Regions from separate parts of the Lysinibacillus sp. NPDC056185 genome, predicted to be linked through region 2. Evidence: a T-box and tRNA genes for the amino acid it is inferred to sense, from the RefSeq annotation. Region 2 holds a T-box; the other holds one or more tRNA genes.
The links. A T-box is a leader RNA that pairs with one kind of tRNA and senses whether it is charged. The one in region 2 lies ahead of serS (serine--tRNA ligase), so its partner is inferred to be a tRNA-Ser.

Region 1 (12,637 bases), on a different contig from region 2:
AGAACACAACTATGGGACGTTTCTTTCTTACTACGTTATTAGCTGTAGCTGAAATGGAACGCAATTTAATCATTGAACGAACTCAAGAAGGCAAAGCAATCGCAAAGCAGCGTGATGATTTCCGAGAAGGCAGACCGAAGAAATTTGATAAGAAACGCTTAGACACTGCAATGCAGCTATTGGAATCGAATAGTTATAAAGAAGTCGAAGCAAAGACGGGAATTTCAGTCGCAACTTTAGCGAGAGAAAAAAGAAAACGAAAAGAACAAACGATCAAAAACGATTAGTTTCGTTAATGATCGTTCTTTTTTTGCGTTAAAAGTGCGTGACCCCAAAGCCCTCGATTCTAACGGGCGCTTTCTGCTGTTCGCTATTTACAAACAACTTTTTTTCATTTGGGGGTTAGGAAAGAGAAAATGATGTAAACTTTATCGGTTTTAAATATTAAGAGTCAGTTAATAAAATGCTAAAATAAAACTAGGTTTGTAGCACGAAGGAAAAGAGGGGTTTAATTGGATTTTATTAACTATTTAACAGTTGACCAAAGAATTGCTGTTTTAACAACATTAGCGACTTTCACAATCTCTGTAATATCAGTTGTAATTGCTGTTAGATCATTAAAGGTTACCAAAAGATCGATAGATGAAGCAAATCGACCTTATGTAGTAGCATCTGTGGTAGGAAATGTTGGATATCGTACCGAAAAGTTGCTTATGATAAAAAACTACGGCAACACAGGGGCAACAATTGAATCTATTAAATTTTCGGAAGATATCGCAGAAGAAGAATTATTGATAGAATTTTTAAATTCTTTAAGTGGAATTTTCATCGCTCCAGGACAGTCGTTCATGTTTACTTTAAATAAACCTAGAGAAAATGAAAATGTAACGCTAGTGGGTGAGATGGCTGTTATTTATAAGGATTTCAAAAATAAGTTTACTGAAAAATGTAAATTAAATTCAAAAATTATTAATACAAACCTTCAAATCTCATCAGATTCATTATCTGAATTTGAAAATAAGTTATTAAATACGTTACATAATAATAATCGTCAAAAGTAACACTTGCAATATTTGGATATTTAGATGTTGATGTTCGTTTATTGCGTCAGTTTTGCGTCAAAAAAATAAGCGCAGGAATCCCTGCGCTCGTAACTTGTTTTTTCAAATTCTACATAAATAATAGCTTAAAATAAAAGTGCCGTAAATACTTTTTTTTCGCAAGTAGTAAACAGTCGTGAGAGCCTATTCTAATGCGGTTTCAAGGGCGTTATACTCGGTACGTAAAGGAGAGTGGTACTGATGGTTTACGCAGAAGTAGCAAGGGTGACAGGTTTAACTTACGATATAGTTGAAGGAGATGTTAGATATATAAGAAAGTTTATACCTGGTTTTGCGGAAAATGGCGAGTTAAAAATACGTGAGTTGTCGTATTATGTATGTTATAGAGCAGAGTTTACGGATGATAATAAGAATAAACGTGAGCAAGGTATTAGGGCGATGAAGCTGGCAATCAAGCAAGATATAACGGAAAATTTGCCATATGAAAATATGACATTTTATATTTAGCGGATAAATCGACTTTACTTCCGCTGTCAAATAACGTAAGATGATTCGTAAGAAGGTCGACTATGCAATGTACGACCATTGAACGGATATTTGTCCGCCAGTACGTTTATATCACCGTTTCAAATGACGGTGCAGTCAACGATACAACAATGCGGATGTTATAGCGGTGCAATAACGAATAAGGGACGCGGGTTCGACTCCCGCCGTCTCCATAATACGATTTCATTGGATTTCAATGAACGTCAAAACCCTTGTATATCAAGGGTTTTTTATTTTGTCTATGTCATATAGTTTCATTGAGTATCAAACGAAAGTAGTCAAAGCGTAGTAGCTCAACTACATTTCAATGTAGCTGGCGAACTTCTGAATAGCTTCTTCTTTCGCTTTCTTCGTAACGTGTGCATAGATGTTTGAGACGGTTGGTTCACTCCCGCCATGTGTTGTAATTGTATAAATGTCAACACCAATATGTACATTTTCGCTCGTTTAAGGATGTACAAAATCACTCATTTTCCGAGGTTAAATGATGCTTTAATCGGTATGAATCACCGACGATTGTGACAACACTTGCGTGATGTAAAATACGATCTAATATCGCGTTCACTAACTTCGGTTCAGGGAAAATTTCATCCCTTGATTTGAAGTTCATATTCGCTGTGAAAATCGTGCTACGTTTCTCATAACGGGCATCAATGTGCTGGAAAAATAGTTTCGCTTCCTCTGGATCAATAGGTAAGTAACCAATCTCATCGATGATTAATAATTTATATTTTGTTTAATGTTTCAAACGACTCTCTAGCCTGTTTTCTAAACGTGCTTTTTTCAGATTCTGAATTAAGTCATAGCACTTAATACAATAGGTACTTGTTCGTTTTTTAGCTGAAGTAATGCCGATTGCTGTGGCCAGATGGGTCTTGCCGACACCACTTGGACCAAGGAATACAATATTCTCATTTTTTCTTCGATAAAACGTAGGCTTTGAAAATCGAGTATTTGTTGCTGGTTAATACTTGGTTGGAAATCAAAATTAAAATCCTTTATTTCCTTTAAATGCGGAAATGCAGCGACTTTCACCATCGCATGAATCATATTTTGCTCACGAACATCGATTATAGTTTAAAAGAGGAAGGTTAAGTACATAATCCGTTTTTGATAATAAAGAGTTATTTTAATTATCCTTTTCACTTCGAAATGTAGCAATTGTCATAGTTACTTCATGCTTTTTTGGCTTCTACTGGTTTTAAGTAGAGGGGGAATACGAATCAACACAACGTATTTCTTAAAAATTTTCAACTTATACCCAATTTTATGTATAATAAAGTTGATAATTAGAAAATAAGGTTATTATAGTAAAAAAAGTAACGTTCACTGGAGGGCTGAATATGAAAATTATTCAATTATCTGATATTCATTTTTCGAAGTCTAAAGACAATTCACTTTTAAAAAAAAGGGATAAATTCTTTGATTCATTAGTAGCAGAATGCTTAGATCAAGAACAAGTTATTTTCACAATCACAGGCGATATAGCAGATAGAGGAGATAAAGAGGAATACCAAGAGATAGCTTTACCTTTTTTTGATGGTATTAGTACTAAACTTGAAGAAAAATTACCTGATTTAAAATTCGATTTTATATTTATACCTGGAAATCATGATTGTGATTTTTCTAATGTACAGTTACAAGAATTTAGAAACTCAATATTACCACAAGTAAAAAATAATATAACGTTAATTGAGAATGAAATATATCAAAAAAACATTTTACTGCAAGATGAATTTAATTCATTTATTGATTTATATCATGGTAAATGGAGAACTCTTAAAGAAGTTTATGTCAACCCTTTAGTAAAGGTTATTAACTGTGTTACTAATCAAACAGAAGTATCATTTATACTTATGAATACTTCTTGGATTACAACTATTCATGAAAAGCCAGGAGAAATGTTATTCTACGAAAAATTTTTAAATGAAGTAAAAGGCTATTTAAGTCCTATAAATATAACTCTATTACATCATCCTACACATTGGTTAGAACCTAATAATAAAAGGGTGATTGAGGAGATAATACAAAGTGCTTCCAACATAGTACTGTCGGGGCACGAACATGCAAAAACTGAAGTTATAAAAACTGACTGGAACAACAAAAATGTAGTTTATGTTGAAGGTGGGACATTACAAGAACATTCAGATCCGAGTTTAAGTGAGTACAATATACTCAAGTTCGATATAGAAAAAAATCAATTTAAGGTATCTACAATGTCATGGAATTCTAGAATGTATTGCTTAAATGATAGAGATAGAGAGATGTGGCATCCAATTTCTCAAGAATATGGAACTTCGTCAACTCGTAAACTATCGATTAATTCTGAATTTGAAGATTTTTTAACAGAATCAGCTATTCCGCTAAGTCACCCTCGAAAAGACAAAGTAAATCTTAATGACTTGTTTGTATTCCCTGATTTAGAAGAAATGATTTATCACGAAGAGAATGAAAAGCAAGAATTAATAGAAACTATAGATATTCCTGAACTAATATCTAATGATACAGAATCTACACTTCTTATTAGTGGAGAAAAGGATAGTGGAAAAACCACTTTATCGAAAATAATCATGCAGTATAAATTAGGCGAAGGGTATTATCCTTTACTAATAAATAGTGAGGTAATAAATCCTACGTTAGCACATAATATTGAAAAGTTAATAGAAAAATCCATAGGTGAGGTTTATTCATTAAATGATCTTGATATATATTTACAGCTAAATACTACTGAAAGAATTTTAATTATTGAAGACTGGCATAAATGTGTATTAAATGATGATACTAAAGTAAAGTTTTTTAAAAGATTATCTCAATTTTTTAGTCAAATAATTATTTTTGCTGATTCTGAAACTCCTCTCTCTCCTAAATTAGTATTAAATGTTACAAAAGAAGGTATACGAATTAGACGATTTAAAGTTCTAGAGTTTGGTTATCAAAAGCAAGAGGAATTAATCGAGAAATGGGTTTTGCTAGGACAACATGAGACTATTGATCGGGCTAAACTTTTAAAAGAGATTGATATAAAGAAACATGGTATGGCTCCTATTTTAAGAAATGGTTTTGTACCAAAATATCCTTTATATATGTTAATGATATTAAGCTCAATGGAATCAAGACAACCACACAATTTGGAAAAAAGTTCGAATGGATATTACTTCGAAATTCTAATAAAAGATTCCTTGGTTAATTTAGAAATTGAGTTTAATGAAACAGAAAAATTATATCAATATTTAACTGATTTCGCATACTATCTTTCTATTCATCCAGATAACAAAATTACTTTAAATGAGTGGAGGGGATTTCATGAAAACCACTTGGAACATTATGACATGAATCCTGATCAGATTCCATTTAATCCAATTAGAAATAAGCTTATCAATGAAAAAGTTATTCGATTTAAGGAATCATGTTTCGAGTTTTATTATCCATATGTCTTTTATTTTTTCACTGCTCAATATTTTGCCCGAAATTTGCATAAAGTTGAGATCAAAGAAGCGTTAATTGATATAACAAGTAATCTTCACGTTACACAAAATGCGAATATAATTATGTTTTTGACTCATCTTTCTAAAGAGGCAGTTATTAAAGAATGTGTTTTAAATGCTGCGAAAGATCTTTTAAATACTTTACCTCCAAGTAAGTTAGAAGACGAAATACAATTTATAAACAATTTATGTACAAAAATTATTATTCCAAAAGTAAATGCAGATCTGGACGCTGTAGCAAATCGTAAGAATGTAAATAAAAGCAAAGATGATTTTGAAAAAATATCAAAGCGATCTGAAGGTGAGAATCTACCAAACGAAAGCCATTTTTTGGAGGATGTAGAAGACGATGAAGTAAAGCAAAAAGTTATTGAAGAGGTAAATACTGCAAATAAGTCATTTAAAATGCTAGAAGTAATAGGTCAAATATTAAGAAACTATTATGGATCTATGGACAGGGAAGAAAAAATAGCATTAAGTACTGAACATTACCAATTAGGACTAAGATTAAATCATTGGTTAATCACGCAAATTGAAGAAATAGCCGACATGTTGATAGAGCATATCTCAGATTTCTTAAGTAAAAAAAATTCAATTACTCAAGATAAATCAACAGCGTTTGCTCAACAGTTTGTATACACATTAGCGAGTATTATTACACATAATAACCTATGGAAAATTGCTATAACTGCGGGTACTGAAGATTTAGATCGTACATTTACTAGGATTGAGGAAAAAATACCAACTGTTGCAGTAAGTTTAATAAATTTAATTATTAAAATAGAATACTATAAGGATTTCCCTTACAAAGAGTTAGAGTTATTTGTAAACAAAAATAAAAATAATATTATTGTAATGCAAATTATTAGAGAAGTCGTAAAAAGATATATATATTTAAATGATATTTCACTATCGGATAAACAAAAATTATGTACAATTACTGGTTTAAAAATATCATCAAAATTCCTTGTAAAATTAGTAAATAAATAATAGGTTCTTGCGAAAAAAAAGAGTAGATTTATCTTCAATAAATTTTATCGAACGTAGTGTCAAAAGAGTAGTTAATTATTCTACGACTATCCTAGAAGTTCTATAGTTTTGGAGCAACCTCCATGAGTTTCCGCTCTACATCCCGTGTAGTTTGTCAAAGGTTCTTTTCACTTTGACTGGCTATACGGGATGGGGAACACTCTATAAATGATGATTGCCAAAAAACAAAAACTTAGCTTTTGAAGAATCTTGACTCAGATCCACTTCTTACAATAAACTTATAATCAAGTTTTATATAGATTATAAATTAATGATTATTTAAGCATTTATTTTGTATCTAATAATTTCATTAATTGAATTTTTTTATCTTCAATCATTTCTTGAATTTCCATATCTATTACTTTTAAAGATTCTTTAAATTCCAAATCATTTTCATACTCTAACTCATTAATTAAATGGTTGATAGATCCATTAAAATCATATGGATACCAAGTCACTTGTCTAAATTTATTTAAAATGTTTCTTGGAACTACTTTTTTTGATACTATTTCGATAAATTCTTTATCAGATAAATCATATCCATCATTTGGAATCCCTAATTGCTCTACAATTCTAATCATTCTCTTTAAATCATGTCTTGATTTCTTATAACTCCAAAATAGATTATCCTGAACAAGAATATATTTGTAAATTGGACCAGTAGTTGTTTTTCCGATTAATAACTCAACAACTATTAAAACTTTAGCGTTATCATCAGTACTATCTCCTTTGAATTCTTCAAAGTTTTTAAAGAAACTTACTTTAATAAAACTTTTATAATCATAAGGGTTATACTCATCGATTAAATCTTCAAATAGATGTTGAAAACGCCAGTGGTACTTATAGCAGTCAATACTATCATACAATTCATTATGATAATAATCTCCTTCATCAGCATCAAACCAACTTCTTTTAATACAAAATTTATCTGCAACCCAATCTAGCAATTCGTCATTAAGCTTAGGAATTATAGTCTCTTCATCCACAACATCTGCATATTTAATTTCAAATTTGGAATCGATAAAAGAAGGGATTTGTCCTCTTTTGATCCCATGATTTTCAAATATATTAAAAAATTTTTTTGCCAAAATATTTAAGGGGCTATCTTTTTTTACTAAATCGGTTTCTCCATACACATTAGTAGTGTTATTAATATTTACTTCACCATCTGTTTGGAAATTATTATTTCCGTTTAGAATTTTCAGGTTTTTAAATTCTGGATTACTTTCCCTTTTTGTTTTTAAATATCCAATTAAAACACTAAGTATTAGAACACCGATACCTGAAAATATCCATTCTTTATTAGAAATTAAATAGTTCATCTAATTCTCCTTAAATTTATTTTTCAAGTCACCCTTTAATTGGAGAGTATAAAATATTTTGTGTAAATGAATAAAACTACAAAAAAGGAAGACCTTTTCTTGGTAGAATTAAGTCACCACAACCAATCCTAGAAAAGAGGTCTTCCCTATGAATCAGTTTACAACAGAAATTGTCGAAGCTCTAGTAAAAAAACAAGATATTACCGAAGTTTTTCATACGCATTTAGAAACAGCAGTCAATACGTTACTTGCGACAGAACTGACGGCTTTTTTAGATTACGAAAAATATGATTGAATCGGCTTCAACTCTGGTAATTCACGCACGTTACATACAGAATACGGTGATTTAACCATCCAAATTCCACGTGACCGCAACGGTGAGTTCAAGCAACAGACCGTCGCACCTTATAAACGCTCAAATGACACACTAGAATCAACGGTCATTCATCTCTTCCAAAAAGGGATTACAATGTCCGAAATCGCTAGTTTAATTGAAAAGATGTATGGCCATCATTACACACCGCAGACGATTTCGAACATGACAAAAGTGGTCGGAGAACAGGTAGAAGCTTTTAATAAACGTCCCTTAAACGCACGTTATGTCTGCGTTTACTTAGATGCGACGTATATTCCAGTGCGTCGTGAAACAGTGTCTAAAGAAGCTGTTTATATCGCAGTTGGCATTCGTGAGGACGGGTCAAAAGAAGTCCTAGCTTATACGATTACACCAACTGAGTCTGCGTACAACTGGCAGGAACTTCTCGCAGAACTTAAGGAACGAGGTATCGAAGAAGTGCTTCTGTTTATCTCTGATGGCCTAAAAGGCATGGTGGATGCAATTTCTACGGTCTTCCCAAAAACCAAAATCATTCCTTCGAACAAATCTATTTAAAAATCAAAAAGTGATGATCTATAAGAAAAGGTTGGATTGTCATTTACACAAAAATATTGACAGTCCCTACTCAAGAAACAGGAAATTTTTGCGGTAAGTGTGGGACTAATTTAAATGAAACGGTTACGCAACCGCAAACTAGTGCACCTGTTAAAGAAGACAACCAGCCAAAGCATGAACAACAAACGGAAATGGTTAGCTCTATAAACAGTAATGAAAAACTAGAAAAATTGAAAAACGAATCAAGTCAATATATGTCCTACTTTATGGACCAAATGAAGCAACCATCTAAAAATTTCTTTGACACAGTGGCGCATTTTAAACAAAATATTATTTCAATAGCCGTTTACTTAGTGTTATGCAGCGCTGTAATTTATGCGTTTTTATCGAATATGGGATACGAAGGCGACTTGGGGATTGTTGAATTACCTTCTAAAACTTCCATAATATTTAAGTTAGACTTACTCGTGCTATTGATGATTGGTTTTGGTATGCTTTCTGCATTTATTACCACTAATTTATTTGGACCTGAAGCGAGTATTAAAACAATTGTAAGCCAGTGCGCATCTTACTTCGCTGTTCCTATCATTACATTAATTATTACCATTTTAGCCATACTAATTGATTCAGTATATATAGGACTTATATTCTTAGCTATCAGTTTATTGTTAGTAATGCTAGTAATTCCAATGTTTGTAGTTGTAATGTCGTTGCAGAAACAATCTAAAAAAATAGAGCGTTTCTATGCATATTTAATTTCTTTAGCAATCATAGTCATTTTAAATTTTATTTTTTATATCGTTTTAATGCAATCAGTTATTTCAAATATGTTTGAATAAGAGGTTAATAACTATAATGATTAAATGGAAATTTATTGTGATTATCATTGTTTGCGGAGGGATTTTTCTTTCGTACATGGGTTATTTTGATAAACCAGAAGATTGTATTGATGATTTTTTCGATGCATATAATCAACAAGATGTTAGAAAAATGCTAGAGATAATTGATAATCCAGAAGTGAGCAAGATTAAAAGTGTTTTGAGTTTTACAGGTGTTATTAGTGATGCCCTTGTAGGGGTAGATATGGGTGAATTATTGTTAGATTTTATGCCAATCTCAGAGGATTTATTAGGTTATACAGGTTCTAGAATGCACGCGGATATTCAGTCAAGCGAGATGGATTTTCTTCGGAATCGCGCTACTGTTCATGTAAGAGTCATGACCGAGTCGGATGATAAGAGCAGTGTGGACAATCTATTGTTTAAACTGAAGAAGAAGGACCGCAAATGGTATATCACAGATGTTCAAGAAGACTATTAAACAAGAATTATTGAGCTCATAATCAAGTAAACATCATATGCTATTATAATTTCAAAAGAAGGCTCACCAGTCATCATCAGATTTCTGTGAGCATTCTTTTTTAAATCTATAAATATCTTTCTCGATTCTATAATATTTTTGGGTATTCACACAATTACACGCATAAAAAAGCACAGATTCACTGATTTATATACACTTGAATTGTCGAGAAACAAGTAATAGAAAGGTGAACTGTGCAAATGAATTTTAACATGAATATCCCAGGATTAAAAGATGTAGAGATTACAAAAGTAGAAGAAGTAGGTATCGAATCGCATTGTATGTACAATTGCCTAAATGTACGCATCAATGTCCAGTTTGTAAAAAAGAAACATCGAAGATTCATGATTATCGTATACAAAAGATCAATCATTTAAAATGCGAATGCGGAGACGCGCAATCGATTGATATTTTGCCGAATCGTAAAAAAGAAACAATAAAAAATTACTTAAGTCAGTATGGAGCAGATGTTGAGATAGTGGTCATGGATATGAATCCAAGTTTTAAAGCAGCTGTTCGTCAATTGCTAGGTAGACCTGTTATATTGTGGCAGACCGCTTTCATTTTAGCCGTTATATCTATTGAGCAAAAGATGAAGTGCGCCGATAAGTCAAGTGTTTTATAAACGTGCATCTAAATTATCATCTAAACAGTGGTACTTACAGCGCTATACAGAAATGTCTGAAACATTAAAAGTAGCTCATAAATTAAAGGAAGCCTATTGTGAATGGTTTGATTGGGCAAAAGATAAAGAATGATGTCGTAGAAGTGAAGAAGCGATTACAAGCTTTTTACCGTATGGTAGAAGAGACAAAATTACCAGCTTTCTTAAAAGCAATTCAAACATTTAAAAACTGGCAAGTTGAAATCTTAAATAGCTTTAGTTTTGGTTATTCCAACGGCTTCTTGGAAGGCATTAATAATAAAACAAAAGTGATGAAACGGAATGCATATGGCTTTCGACGCTTCGATCACTTTCGAGCAAAAATTTTATTAAATTTAAAGTATAAAGATATCGGGGTTCATCTGGGTTAACGTGCTAAAAGATTACACCACCCCAACATTTGACTTAGAACCTAAAAAATGAAATGAAATTTTAAAAAATCTTGTAGGCTTTTTTAAAACTATTCTCAAGAAACGTTATCCAAAGGGAATTTAATCTTAGGAAAGCGGAAGATTGTGCAATATAATGTTTTGGAGAAAAACTATATTATTCGAGAATTCTTGATTTATCAAAAGATGAAATCATTACATACTATGAAAGAAAATTTAAGGAGTTCGATTTTATAGTATGAAAAAAGCCCCTACACTATAAAAAGTGCAGAGGTACTTGTATTACATATTTTCGAATATAGACATCTGTTTTTTAACGGTATGGTCATCTTTTTTGCTAGACTTTTTAACTTCAGTTTTCTTTTCGGTGTCATCCATTATTTTTTCAATTTCATTCAAAGTGATTTTTTTTATCACTTCTTTATCAATACCAGCTGATAAAGCATTGATGAACAGTTTATTGAGTTGATTTTCTAGTATTTCGGATAGCTTAGTAGTGGAGAAAAATACTTCCTTTATACTATTAAATTCTACAGAACTGTTTTCACTTTTTAGTTTTTCAACACCCTCACTGCTACCAATAACGTATAGTGATGACCATTTAAATTTAAGGTTTTCTAGAACACCTTCCCAAGTGCCGCTTTTTTTTGTGCCTGAAATTTTTGCTGAAGCCACTAAAGTTACATCTCCTGTAGAGTGTATAAATTTATTTCGTTGCATTGCATAGGGACCTGTAAAACGAGCATTTATAGGCTGTGTAGACATAATAAGTAATTGTCCATTTTGAATATACTGGCGAACCTCTTTATTTCTAATCCATTGAGATAGGCCGTCTGAAGGGAAAATAACAGCTTTGCCACCAGCTTTTAAAGCAGCATTAGTAGCGGTACTATCAACTCCTCGAGCACCACCAGAAATGACTAGGACATCATTATTGGCCGCATCTTCACAAATACTTTCTACCTTGTTTAATTCTTCTGGTAAAGCATCTCTAGCTCCAACGACACTTAAAGCATGAGGTGAATTCAAAATATTTAAATCACCTATATAATAGTAAAAAGCGGGTCTTTGATTGAGTGATAATTTTTTTAAACGTTTTGGCATATAAGAACGAAATACTACATTGTATCCTTGATTTAAGGCTTCCTCTAATTCGATCATCGAAAAGCCAAGTTTTTGACGGTGCTCAACTTTTTTTATGATTTTTGTTTTTTGAGAAGTTGTTGCTTCCGTTAATACGTTCATTAGTTCACTAGGGCTACAGTTTAATAGAAATTCAGGTTCTAAATTATTTTGTGCTAAAGATTTCACAGTTGCATTCCATTCAAGAATTGTAAAGGCTGTAGTTTTGGTATGTGGAAGTAGGGCGCAAAATAAATATGTTGCTAGCTCATTGTTTGAAAAAGGCATAAATAACTCCTTTCTTAGTCACTACCACTAGTATCAGAAATTGCAAATGGTGTAACTTTGACATTATTATAATTAGTGGCTATCAATTCAGCGCCAATTGCAAATGTCCATTTAGAGTCTACGAAATCATCAACTAAAAGAATGTGTTTATTTGATAAATCAATCTGACTATTAATATATAGATAGTTTCGAATATTGGCTTCTTGATGTTGAGTATTTAAAAATGCTTTTTGTTCAGGTTCATCTGGCTTCTTTGCTAAAATGTGCACATACTCACATTTTAATGCTTTAGCTAGCGATTGTGCAAACTGTGGAACAAGTAACGATCTGCGGTTGGATGGAATTGGTACAATAACCACATCGTTCCAATTCAATTTGTTTTTATAAAAGTAAGTTTTTAATTTTTTTGCAGAAGCTTCGATTAAAATATTTGAAAAAGCTTCATTGATATATTTACCTCTTCGGGCTTCTTGTCCTAAT
Region 2 (12,637 bases):
CATTCGCTTACTCCTAATTCCTGTTTTGTTATTTAGTGTTTTAGCAGGTATTCCGGCGAAGGCAAATGCAGAAACAGATTTAGGACTACATGTGGATGCTGCAATTTTAATTGACGCAGATTCAGGAAAAATTTTATATGAACAAAATGCAGATACTTCACTAGGTATTGCAAGTATGACAAAAATGATGACTGAATACCTGTTATTGGATGCAATTGATGCAGGTACAGTTAAGTGGGATCAGGAATATCACGTAACTGATTATACGTATAAAATGTCTCAAAACCGTGCATTAAGTAACGTACCATTGCGTAGAGATGGATCTTACACAATTCGCGAATTATATGAGGCGATGGCGATTTACTCTGCAAATGCTGCTACAGTCGCTATTGCAGAAACAATTGCAGGCACTGAAACTGAGTTTATAAAGCTAATGAATAAAAAAGCAGAAGAGCTTGGTCTTAAAGACTATAAATTCGTGAATTCTACTGGTCTTAACAATGCAGATTTGTTTGGTATGCAGCCAGCTGGTACTGGACCAAGTGATGAAAACGTAATGCCTGCTAAATCTGTAGCTAAATTAGCATATCATTTACTAAAAGATCACCCAGACGTATTAAAAACGTCTAAAATTGCAAAAAAGACGTTCCGTGAAGGTACAGAAGATGCAATTAAAATGGAGAACTGGAACTTTATGTTGCCAGGATTAGTGTTCCAATATGAAGGCGTTGACGGATTAAAAACAGGTACAACAGACTTTGCTGGACATTGCTTTACAGGTACAGCAGAGCGCAACGGTACACGTTTAATTTCTGTTGTTATGAAGGCTGTAGATACAAAGGGAGAAGGCTCAAGAAAAGCTCGCTTCGATGAAACAGCAAAATTGCTTAACTATGGTTTCTCACAATTCTCGAAACAAGAAATTATTCCAGCGAACTATAAATTTAAAGATCAAGAAACAGTAAAAGTTACGAAAGGTAAAGAAAACAAAGTAGCGATTGCTGTTAAAGAACCAGTTTCATTTATGGTCAAGTCGTCTGAGAAAGATTTATATAAACCTAAACTAGTTTTAGATAAAAAGAGTCTTGAAGCAGAGGTTAAGAAGGATACAGTTGTCGGGAAGTTAGTTATTGAACGCTCGGAGGGCACAGATTACGGTTTTATTGACGGTAAGGACCTTAAAGCCGATGTTGTTACAACAGAGGCTGTGGAGCGCGCTAGCGGTATCTCATTATTCTTCCAAGGTGTTGGTAGCTTCTTCGGAAACTTATGGAGTGGCATTACTGACTTTGTTGGTGGCTTATTTTAATAATTAATGTATAAAGAACATGTAGATGTTTTAACACATCTACGTGTTCTTTCTTTTTCACATTTTTACGCTTTACTGCATACGCTATTAGGCGAAAGGATGTGGCTAAATGTGTGGCATTACAGGATGGGCTTGCTTTCAAAAGGATTTAAGAACAAGTAATGACGTTTTAAAGTTAATGACGCAAACGTTAAATAAACGAGGGCCAGATGATGAAAATATTTGGTGTAGTGAGCATATTGCATTTGGCCATCGTCGGCTAGCCGTCATAGATTTAATCGGTGGGAAGCAACCGATGAAAAAAGTACACGATGGTGCAAACTATGTCATTACATATAATGGCGAGCTTTATAATACCGAAGAATTAAGGAAAGAGCTGCAAAAGAGAGGGCATCTTTTTACAACACATTCAGATACGGAAGTATTATTAACTGCTTATATTGAATGGAAAGAGCAGTGTGTTGATTTTTTAAATGGAATTTTCGCTTTTGGTATATGGGATGAACAATCACAATCTCTGTTTTTATGCAGAGACCGACTAGGTGTAAAGCCTTTATTTTACACAGAACAACAAGACGGCTTACTTTTTGCATCCGAAGTGAAAGCATTATTAGCTCATCCATTGATTAAAACAACCGTTAATATGGAAGGGCTAGCAAATATTATGGCTGTAGGACCGTCCAGAACGCCCGGAAAATCACCTTTTCAAAATATTAATGAGCTACGTCCAGGATATGCAATGCGTTTCTCTAGAGAGGGTATACGAGTTTGGCAGTATTGGCAGTTACAGAGTAAACATCATGAAGAGTCATTAGAGGAGACAATCGATCATGTCCGTTTTTTACTAACGGATGCTATTGAACGACAGCTTGTTTCAGACGTACCAATCTGTACATTTCTTTCAGGGGGATTAGATTCCAGCATTATTACTGGCATTGCTGCAAACATGTTTCAGCAACAAAATAAAGGCAAACTCCATACGTACTCTATAGACTATGAGGATAATGAACGTTTTTTTAACCCACATGCTTTTCAAACATCCACAGATACGTATTGGATTCAAAAAATGACAGATACCTTTAGTACAACACACCATGCAGAGGAAATTTCCCAACAGCAATTAATCGATTTCTTAATAGAATCTGTCATCGTTAGAGATTCACCAGGGATGGCAGATGTAGATTCATCGTTATTATGGTTTTGTCGAGAAATTAAAAAGGATTTTACCGTTGCGCTATCAGGTGAATGTGCAGATGAAATTTTCGGTGGCTATCCATGGTTTACAGAAACGACTACAGGTTTTCCGTGGATTCGTTCATTGTCTGAAAGATCAACAATGTTACAAGAGCGATGGCGTAAGAAATTAAAAGTTGAATCATATGCACAACAGACTTATTCACAAACAATTGCTGAAGTACCATATCTTGAAGGAGAGAGTATTGAGGAAGTAAGGCAACGAGAAATGTTTTATTTGAATATGGTATGGTTTATGCAAACATTGCTGGAACGAAAAGACCGTATGAGCATGGGGGCGAGTCTTGAAGTTCGAGTGCCGTTTGCAGATCATCGTCTTGTGGAATATACGTGGAATATTCCTTGGGAAATGAAAAATTTAGATGGTATGGAGAAGGGTTTACTTCGTAAAGCAATGCAACATTTATTGCCAGAAGAAGTTTTATATCGGAAAAAGAATCCGTACCCTAAAACGTATCATCCAATTTATACAGCAGGCGTTCAAAAATGGCTCAGAGACATAATGGAGGACAAAAATTCAATTCTTTATGAATTATTTGAACGACAGAAACTAATAGAGCTAATTGAATCGGGTGGCAGTTCTTTCAAAGTTCCTTGGTATGGACAATTAATGGCAGGTCCACAGCTTTTAGCTTATCTGGGTCAAATTCATACATGGTTTGAACTTTATAATATCCAGCTAATTGAATCATAAGAATGAAGATAAAAGAAACACCAACCAACCTTTTAACGTGAGGTTGCTTGGTGTTTTTTCTGTATATCCCAACAGTTCATTAGCTTTTCGATAGAAGGTTCAATTTCATGCACAGGTATGCCTCCAAAACCTAGTAAAAATTGAGCTTTTGAGGGTGCGGAGTAATCCAGGCGATAATCAGATAATGGATAGATTCTGATTTCCGCATTGGAAGCAAGTTGCTGTAATTGCTTTTCAGACAAAGTATGTTGGACATCGAGTAAAATATGCATTCCTGCTTGCTCACCAGTGATGTTAATTTGATTAGAATAGTTTTCTAAAATAGAAGTGAGTTTTTCATGTTTTTTTCGATAAATCTTTCTCATTCGATTTAAATGCTTTGCAAAATGGCCGTCACGCATAAAATTAGCTACAATATGTTGATCGAAACGAGGTACTGTTGATGAATAGTAATTAAATACATCATTATAAGCAGCAAGTAATTTTGGTGGAAGTACAAAATAAGCGACGCGCAAGGACGGCATTAATGATTTTGTAAATGTACTCATATAAATTACTTTATCATTTCGATCTAATGCATGAAGTGCAGGAATTGGTTTTCCAGTATAACGAAATTCAGAATCATAATCATCTTCAATAATGTATCGAGAGGAGCTTTGTGAGGCCCAATTTAAAGCCTGTGCACGTCTTGTAGCCGATAATACTGCTCCTGTAGGGAATTGGTGAGATGGCGTAATATAGACAACCTCAGCGCTAGTTTTTTCGAGCTCATGAATGACAATTCCTTCATCATCGACCGCAATTGGATAGACTTTTCGTTTATGCTGGGAAAACATACGATGCACAGCTGGATATCCAGGGTTTTCAAGGGCAAAACAAGTATTGTCACTAAAGAGTCGCAAAATCATTGGTAGAAGCTGTTCTGTTCCTGAACCGATGACAATTTGCTCGGGACTACAAACAACCCCGCGTGATTGAAATAAATAATTAGCAATCTCCGTTCGCAAAGATCGTTCTCCCTGAGGCTCACCTGTTAATAATAATTCCTTTGAGGCATCATCAAAGAGCTCTTTCGCATATTTCCGCCATGTTTGAAAAGGGAAGGCATCAATATCGATGGAACCAGGATTAAAATCTATCTTGTACAATTTTTTCTTAGGTTGTTCGTTTAAGGAAGTTATTGTTTCCTGCTGAATATACGGAAGCTCGTCAATTTCCTCTACAAAATAACCGACACGGGATTTAGACATAATATACCCTTCAGCAAGTAGCTGTGCATATGCAATTTCAATTGTTGTTTGTGAAATATTCAAAAAATCGGCTAATTTTCTTTTTGATGGCAATTTTTCTCCTACTGCTATTTTTTTTGTAATAATAGCTTCTTTAATGCCGCTATAAAGCTGATCGTAGAGCGGTTTCCCACCATTTTTTTCTAGTTGAAATAATAGCATGTCCATGTGCATTAATTCTCCTGACCTTACGATTATTTTATAAACTGGATATTTTTATATGGTCAATTTCAATTATACTAAATTTCATCATAAAGGTGGAGGTTAGAAATCATGAAACAAACAGGTACAGAATTAGTTAAGCGCGGGATGGCGGAAATGCAAAAGGGTGGCGTCATTATGGATGTCATTAATGCAGAACAAGCGAAAATTGCGGAAGCGGCAGGAGCTGTAGCTGTCATGGCATTAGAACGAGTACCATCAGACATTCGCAAGGCGGGGGGAGTTGCACGTATGGCTGATCCTCGTATTGTCGAGGAGGTATTGGGGGCAGTATCCATTCCTGTCATGGCTAAAGCACGTATTGGACATATTGTAGAAGCAAGAGTGTTAGAAGCAATGGGTGTCGATTATATTGATGAAAGTGAAGTATTAACTCCAGCAGATGAAGAGTTTCATTTATTAAAAAGTGATTACAAAGTGCCCTTTGTTTGTGGCTGTCGTGATTTAGGTGAAGCCGCTCGACGCATAGGTGAGGGTGCTTCCATGTTACGAACTAAAGGGGAACCGGGGACAGGTAATATTGTAGAGGCAGTTCGTCATATGCGTAAAGTGAATGCGCAAGTACGTAAGGTAGTTGGTATGACAGAGGATGAATTAATGACAGAAGCTAAATTGCTTGGTGCTCCTTTTGAATTATTAAGAGAAATTAAGCGTCTTGGCCGTTTACCAGTAGTGAATTTTGCAGCAGGTGGAGTTGCTACACCAGCTGATGCAGCATTAATGATGGAGCTTGGAGCTGACGGTGTATTTGTTGGTTCTGGTATTTTTAAATCAGAAAACCCAGAGAAATTTGCTCGTGCAATTGTTGAGGCTACTACGCATTATAAGGACTACAAGCTAATTGCTGAAATTTCAAAAGAGCTAGGTGTTCCGATGAAAGGCATCGATATTGCACAGCTTAGTCAAAATGAGCGTATGCAAGAGCGAGGCTGGTAAGATGAAGCGAATCGGTGTTTTAGCATTACAGGGAGCGGTACGAGAGCATGTGCAAATGTTAGAGTTTCTTGGATGCGAAGCGGTCTTAGTAAAACAAAGAGCTGATTTAGAGAAGCTTGATGGACTTGTCTTGCCTGGTGGAGAAAGCACAACGATGCGGAAATTACTGAATCGCTATGAGCTATTAGAGCCAATCCGCACACTTGCAAAGCAAGGTTTACCGATGTTTGGAACATGTGCAGGATTGATTTTATTGGCAAAGGAATTAGTAGATTATGAGTCACATTTAGCTGTAATGGATGTGGTAGTTGCACGGAATTCTTATGGACGCCAGGTAGATAGTTTTGAGGTTAAGCTCGACATACCTGAAATAGGTGCTGCCATTCCGGCTGTCTTTATACGTGCGCCACATATTGTTTCCGTAGGTGAAGGTGTTGAAATATTAGCAGAGCATGACGGGAAAATCGTGTTAGCGAAAGACGATCATTTATTAGGATGTTCCTTCCATCCTGAATTAACATCAGATGCACGAATTCTTGAATATTTTGTATCTTCTATGGTATGACTTGCAAAATTTCACTTCATATAGTACAGTATGGATAAAATTTAAATAACTGAACACGATGATGGGAAGTAGTAGCAAGCACGTTTTTTTTAGAGAGTCAGCGGGTGGTGGAAGCTGATAAAGGCACTTGTGAATCCGTCCTGGAGTTGCGCAGTCGAAGTTAATGAAGTAGGCTGTCGCCGGCTGAAATGCCGTTATGAGATAAGTGGATTAGACTAAGTACAAAGTGTCTAATCAATTAGGGTGGCAACGCGGGTAGCTCTCGTCCCTTTTTGGGGATGAGGGCTTTTTTGTGTTTTCTACTAAATATTTTCCCATCATTAAGAATCTACTGGAGGTATGACGATGTTAGATATTAAACGCGTGCGCGACAATTTCGCGGAAATTAAAGAAATGCTATTAACACGTAATGAGGATTTAGGAAACTTAGATGACTTTGAACAATTAGATGCAAAGCGTCGTGAATTAATTGCAAAAACAGAAGAACTTAAAGCTGAACGTAATAAAGTATCTGAGCAAATTTCTATCATGAAGCGTAATAAAGAAAATGCGGATGAAGTGATTGCACGTATGCGTCAAGTTGGCGATGAAATTAAAGAGCTAGATGTCCAATTAAATGATGTAGAAGAACGCTTTAAAGATATGATGATGCGTTTACCAAACATTCCACATGCATCTGTACCAGTTGGCACAACAGAGGACGATAATGTAGAGGAATATACTTGGGGTGAGATTCCAACATTTGATTTCGACATTAAAGCACACTGGGATATCGCTACAGATTTAAAAATTGTAGACTTTGAACGTGGTGCAAAAGTGACTGGTAGTCGTTTCTTATTCTATCGTGGCCTTGGTGCTCGTTTAGAACGTGCATTAATGACGTTTATGATGGACTTACATGCGGAAGAGCATGGTTATGAAGAAATGCTACCACCTGTAATTGTCAATCGTGATAGCTTAACAGGTACAGGACAACTACCTAAATTTGAAGAAGATGTCTTTAAATTAGATGACACAGATTATTTCATGATTCCAACAGCAGAAGTACCTGTGACAAACTTCTATCGTGATGAAATTTTAACAGCTGAAGCATTACCACATGGCTTTGCGGCATATAGTGCATGCTTCCGTTCAGAAGCAGGTTCTGCAGGTCGCGATACACGTGGTTTAATTCGCCAACACCAATTCAACAAAGTAGAATTAGTACGCTTTGTAAAACCAGAAGAATCTTATGAACAGCTAGAACTATTAACAGGTCATGCAGAAAAAGTACTGCAATTATTAGGATTACCATACCGCAAACTAAAAATGTGTACAGCTGATTTAGGTTTTACTGCAGCGAAAAAGTACGACTTAGAGGTTTGGATTCCAGCTCAAAATATGTACCGCGAAATCTCTTCATGCTCTAACTTTGAAGATTTCCAAGCACGCCGAGCAAATATTCGCTTCCGTCGTGAGCCAAATGCAAAACCGGAGTATGTACACACATTAAACGGTTCAGGTCTCGCAATCGGTCGTACAGTAGCAGCAATCCTAGAAAACTATCAGCAACAAGATGGAAGCGTAGTGATTCCAGAAGTATTAAGACCGTATATGGGCGGAAAAGAAGTAATTGCGCCAAAATAAACTGAGTCGAAAGCGAAGCGGCAGACTCAAGCCGACGGAAGCGTAGTGATTCCTGAGGTATTAAGACCGTATATGGGCGGAAAAGAAGTAATCGCGCCAAAGTAAATTGAGTCGATAAATAAAAGAAAAACTATTGTTGAAAAATTTCATCTCAACAGTAGTTTTTCTTTTTTAAAAGTAGGTTAGCGAGGTCGAACTCGATGTTTCACAGAGAAATTATGTTCATTAGAAAGTAAGTAAATAACGCCCTCTATAAAACCTATAAAGGCTGGAATATATGTCCAGAAGAAGATGAGGTACAATATACCTTGTCCAATTTTCCCTAAATAAAATTTATGGATTCCGATTCCACCTAAAAAGATAGCAAGTACCCCTGCGACCGTTTTATTTTTTATTGGCCAAGAAGGGTCGATGCCATCATACATAGGAGCTGAATATTGAGGCTGTGTTTGATATACAGGCTGTGATTGCTGTTGATAGACTGGTTGTTGCACAGTTTGCTGTTCTTTTTGGAAATTGAATTTTTCACCACAATATTTACATTGAGCTAATGTGACATCAGCTGCTGCACCACATTGTGGACATTCGATATTTTTCATGTCGATATCTCCTGATTAATGGTATTTGTTTAATTTACATTTTCCGATGTATTGTTTTTAATTACACTGTTATGATTATCTATTGAATTGATTCGACTGGAGCACCGCAGTTATTACAAAATTTCGAAGTAACGTCTAGTTCTTGTCCACATGAACAAACAGGCTTGTGTAAACTAGTTCCACAAGAAGAACAGAATTTTGATGATTCTTCGTTTTCACTCTGACAAGAATGACATGTAATGACCTTTAGCGTTAAATTTTCACCGCATAAATTGCAAAACTTACTAGTAGACAAAATGTTACCGTGGCAAGAAGGACATATTTTATGTGTAACATTATTGTTAGGCTGTTGTACTTGTTGATTCATCATAGTCACCATACCTTGCCCTACGCCTAATCCAACTCCACTTGTAGCAAATAATCCAGCTACTCCATTCTCATTTGATGCAGCAGATTCATATATATCAAAGCTACGTTGTGTTACATAACGATTGTCACCCATAATTTCGAACTTAGCTTTATCTTGTAAAATTTCATTTATTTTATCGAAATCTTCCTCTGGGAAATTAATTGATTGAATATGGAAATGGGCCATTATAAAACCATACGCATTGAATTCTTCAGAGATTTTTTCTTTTAAACTATTTGAAATATTATGAAGCTCTGTTGTTATTTCTAGTGCAGAGATTTTCTCATTAATAATTTTATTTGCAAGTTCAGTTTTTATGGATGTAATAAGAGAACCTTTAAAGTAATCTTGTACTTTTTCGAAACTAACAATATCATCTTTATTCATAGAGCCTATAACTTCTGTAAAGAATAATAAATAGTCATCAAGGCGAAGAGCCAATTGTCCAAATGCTCGTATACGTAATTTTACAAAGTATTTCGGGTCAATTAGTTGAATAGGATCAGAGGTTCCCCAATATAAATCTAATTTTACCGTTAGATTTATAAAGTAGATTTCTGCTGAAAAAGGTGTATCCCCTCCATAAGCAAAATTCACAACATGATGAAGTAATGGTAAGTTATTGGTTGATAAAACATGTGTGCCTGAATTAAATACATCACATATTTGCCCACCCTTTACAAAAATGGCTACTTGACCTTCGTTGACGATAAGTGTAGTACCTAACACTAGCTTTTCATTCGGATGCTTGTAGATTAACCAATCGCGTGAGCGTAAACCATCGAACTTCACTCTATCAAAAATAGGCATCAAAACATTACCTCCCTGTTAATTCCCTTTTAAATTAAATTATTACTAGTTATATTTTCCCTTTTCAGTTTATGCATGTCAATGGTTTATCTGTATTGAAATTTTTCTTTAGGTTAGCCAGTAATGTACTTGCTATATCGCTTTTTCCATTTCTTTAGATTGCGTATTTAAAAACATTATTGTTATGAATATGTTGTCGCTATTACGACATATTTCATATATATGCTATCCCCTAATCATAGAAAAGAAGGTGCCTCAATCTGAGACACCTTCTTTGTATGTGAAATTTTTAAAATTCTTCATTTTCAACAACTAACGCTTGTCGCGCCTTTTTCTCAGCCTTTTTCCGTTCGCGTAAAGCTCGGAAAAAATCGGTTAAGATTTGTCCACATTCCTCAGCTAAAATTCCTTCCGCTACTTCACATTCATGGTTAAAGCGCGCATCGTTTAATAACCGATAGAGTGAATCTACACAACCTGCTTTTATATCTCTTGCACCATATACGACACGTGGCACACGAGATTGCAAAATTGCACCTGCACACATAGGGCAAGGTTCAAGTGTCACATAAAGTGTTGTTTTTTCAAGGCGCCAGCTACCTATTTTTTTACAAGCCTCTTGAATAACCATTAATTCAGCGTGCGTCGTTGCATTTTGTGTTGTTTCTCGTAAATTATGAGCCTGTGCAATAATCTCTCCATCGTATACAAGCACAGCTCCTATTGGCACTTCTCCAAGTAAAGCTGCTTTCTTAGCTTCTTCCAGTGCACTGTTCATAAACAATCGGTCTGTTTCAAAAATATCCACTATGATCTCTCCTTATCACTTAGTGTATCTTGCTTAATTGACAATTGCTACTATCAAATATGTCTCGGCATAATTGGCCGGATTAAGTAGTAAGAAGTTAAAACGTTGACATTTCCAATACAACCATTTATATTTATATATGAATACATGCTCATATATAAATATAAAAAGGTTAGGGGTAAACTAAATGGATGAAAAATTACAAAATACAGAGGTTCAGATTAACAAAGAGCAACATTTAGATGAAGAAACGCTATTCGTCGTGTCTCAAACATTTAAAGCATTAAGTGATCCGACAAGAATTCGCATTTTAAATTTATTATGTACGGATGAACATTCAGTCAACGACATTGCTGAAATTTTAGATTTAGGTCAATCAACAGTTTCACATCAGTTACGTTTTTTGAAAAATTTACGGTTAGTGAAATATAGAAGAGAGGGCACAACCTTATATTATTCAACAGATGATGATCACATTATGAATTTATTGAAGCAAGCTATTGAGCATGCTGCACATAACTAGAGTTAATGGAGGGATAAAACATGGGACATAATCATGATCATGGCCATGACCATACACATGGCGCAAATAAAAAGATATTAATACTATCATTTATTATTATTACGAGTTATATGATTGTTGAAGCAATTGGTGGCTATTTAACTAATAGTTTGGCTCTTTTATCAGATGCAGGACATATGTTAAGTGACTCCATTTCATTAGCGATAGCCTTACTTGCTTTTATGTTTGGAGAAAAGGCAGCAAGCTATAGTAAAACATACGGTTATAAACGATTTGAAATTTTAGCAGCAGTATTAAATGGTGTGACTTTAATTTTAATTGCTTTATTCATTTTCTATGAAGCAATAGAACGTTTTGCAAATCCACCAGAAGTGGCAACAACAGGCATGTTGATTATTAGTACAATCGGTCTTTTGGTAAATATTTTGGTAGCTTGGATTATGATGCGCGGCAGTGATACAAAAGATAATTTAAATATGCGTGGAGCTTATTTACACGTATTAAGTGATATGCTTGGATCTGTAGGAGCCATCGTTGCCGCACTATTAATGATGTTCTTTGGTTGGGGTTGGGCTGATCCACTTGCGAGTGTTATTGTTGCCGCATTAGTATTGCGAAGCGGATACTATGTAACGAAGGCTGCTATCCATGTTCTAATGGAAGGAACACCTTCAAACGTTGATGTTCAAGAGATCATACAAACTATTGTACAAACAAACGGCGTTCATAGCATTCATGATTTACACATTTGGACAATAACAAGTGGAGCAAATGCACTTTCATGTCATGCAGTTGTTGATGATCACCTAATAATTGCGGATAGTGAGAATATATTACGAGAAATTGAACATAATCTTGAGCATAAGGGCATAAAGCATGTAACGATTCAATTGGAAACAGTAGCGCACAAGCACGATAATTCAATTTTGTGTACAATAAAAAATGAGCAGTCGAATCATCACCACCATCATCATTAACTAAATTAAAAATTTTCAGCTTTACATACCCTTCGTGGGTATAGTATGATGATTATGAAGTAGGAGGTGCATTTAATGGAGGATATAGTGAAAGAGGATGCTTGTCATACAGAGGAAGCTACGTCGTGTCGAAAAAGCCATCACCCTGAACGCGTAAAAAAAGATTTAACGACTCGTTTGAATCGAGTTGAAGGTCAAATCCGAGGTATTAAAGGGATGATTGAAAAAGACGTTTACTGTGATGATATTATTACGCAACTGTCTGCCACGCAGTCTGCTTTAAATAGCGTAGCGAAGATATTATTAGAAGGTCATTTAAAGGGATGTGTAGTAGATCGCCTATCAGAAGGTGATGAAGCAGTGTTAGACGAATTAGTAGTGACTATCCAAAAATTAATGAAGAAGTAAAATTTTTTAATAAATATATACCCCTATATAGTATCTAAATTAAAGGAGAGATATTTTATGCAAAACGTAGCTTTAAACGTACAAGGAATGTCATGTGGACATTGTGTAAACTCAGTGGAAAAAAGTGTTGGAGCATTAGCTGGCGTTGAACAAGTAAAAGTAAACTTAGCTGATGGTTTAGTAGATGTAGCATTTGACGAAACACAAG

Region 1: it encodes a tRNA-Ser, which carries the amino acid that the T-box ahead of serS (serine--tRNA ligase) is inferred to sense. The anticodon was not compared.

The regions. Positions count from the first base shown of each region.
Region 1 is NZ_JBLLLQ010000007.1:50,197-62,833, reverse strand. It holds gene ACMZ42_RS09310 (recombinase family protein) at 1-287, shown strand, start outside; gene ACMZ42_RS09305 (hypothetical protein) at 513-1,061, shown strand; gene ACMZ42_RS09300 (hypothetical protein) at 1,302-1,568, shown strand; tRNA gene ACMZ42_RS09295 (tRNA-Ser) at 1,722-1,780, shown strand; partial or broken gene istB (IS21-like element helper ATPase IstB) at 2,071-2,678, opposite strand; gene ACMZ42_RS09285 (metallophosphoesterase) at 2,951-6,082, shown strand; gene ACMZ42_RS09280 (hypothetical protein) at 6,409-7,443, opposite strand; partial or broken gene ACMZ42_RS09275 (IS256 family transposase) at 7,592-8,308, shown strand; gene ACMZ42_RS09270 (hypothetical protein) at 8,392-9,174, shown strand; gene ACMZ42_RS09265 (hypothetical protein) at 9,191-9,655, shown strand; partial or broken gene ACMZ42_RS09260 (ISL3 family transposase) at 9,895-10,729, shown strand; gene ACMZ42_RS09255 (DNA-processing protein DprA) at 11,030-12,058, opposite strand; gene ACMZ42_RS09250 (RecQ family ATP-dependent DNA helicase) at 12,172-12,637, opposite strand, start outside.
Region 2 is NZ_JBLLLQ010000045.1:2,016-14,652, forward strand. It holds gene ACMZ42_RS24825 (D-alanyl-D-alanine carboxypeptidase family protein) at 1-1,309, shown strand, start outside; gene asnB (asparagine synthase (glutamine-hydrolyzing)) at 1,419-3,257, shown strand; gene ACMZ42_RS24835 (PLP-dependent aminotransferase family protein) at 3,290-4,714, opposite strand; gene pdxS (pyridoxal 5'-phosphate synthase lyase subunit PdxS) at 4,820-5,704, shown strand; gene pdxT (pyridoxal 5'-phosphate synthase glutaminase subunit PdxT) at 5,706-6,269, shown strand; T-box leader at 6,319-6,542, shown strand; gene serS (serine--tRNA ligase) at 6,615-7,895, shown strand; gene ACMZ42_RS24855 (TM2 domain-containing protein) at 8,078-8,320, opposite strand; gene ACMZ42_RS24860 (SPFH domain-containing protein) at 8,574-9,713, opposite strand; gene tadA (tRNA adenosine(34) deaminase TadA) at 10,003-10,521, opposite strand; gene ACMZ42_RS24870 (ArsR/SmtB family transcription factor) at 10,709-11,044, shown strand; gene ACMZ42_RS24875 (cation diffusion facilitator family transporter) at 11,065-12,021, shown strand; gene ACMZ42_RS24880 (metal-sensitive transcriptional regulator) at 12,097-12,429, shown strand; gene copZ (copper chaperone CopZ) at 12,487-12,637, shown strand, end outside.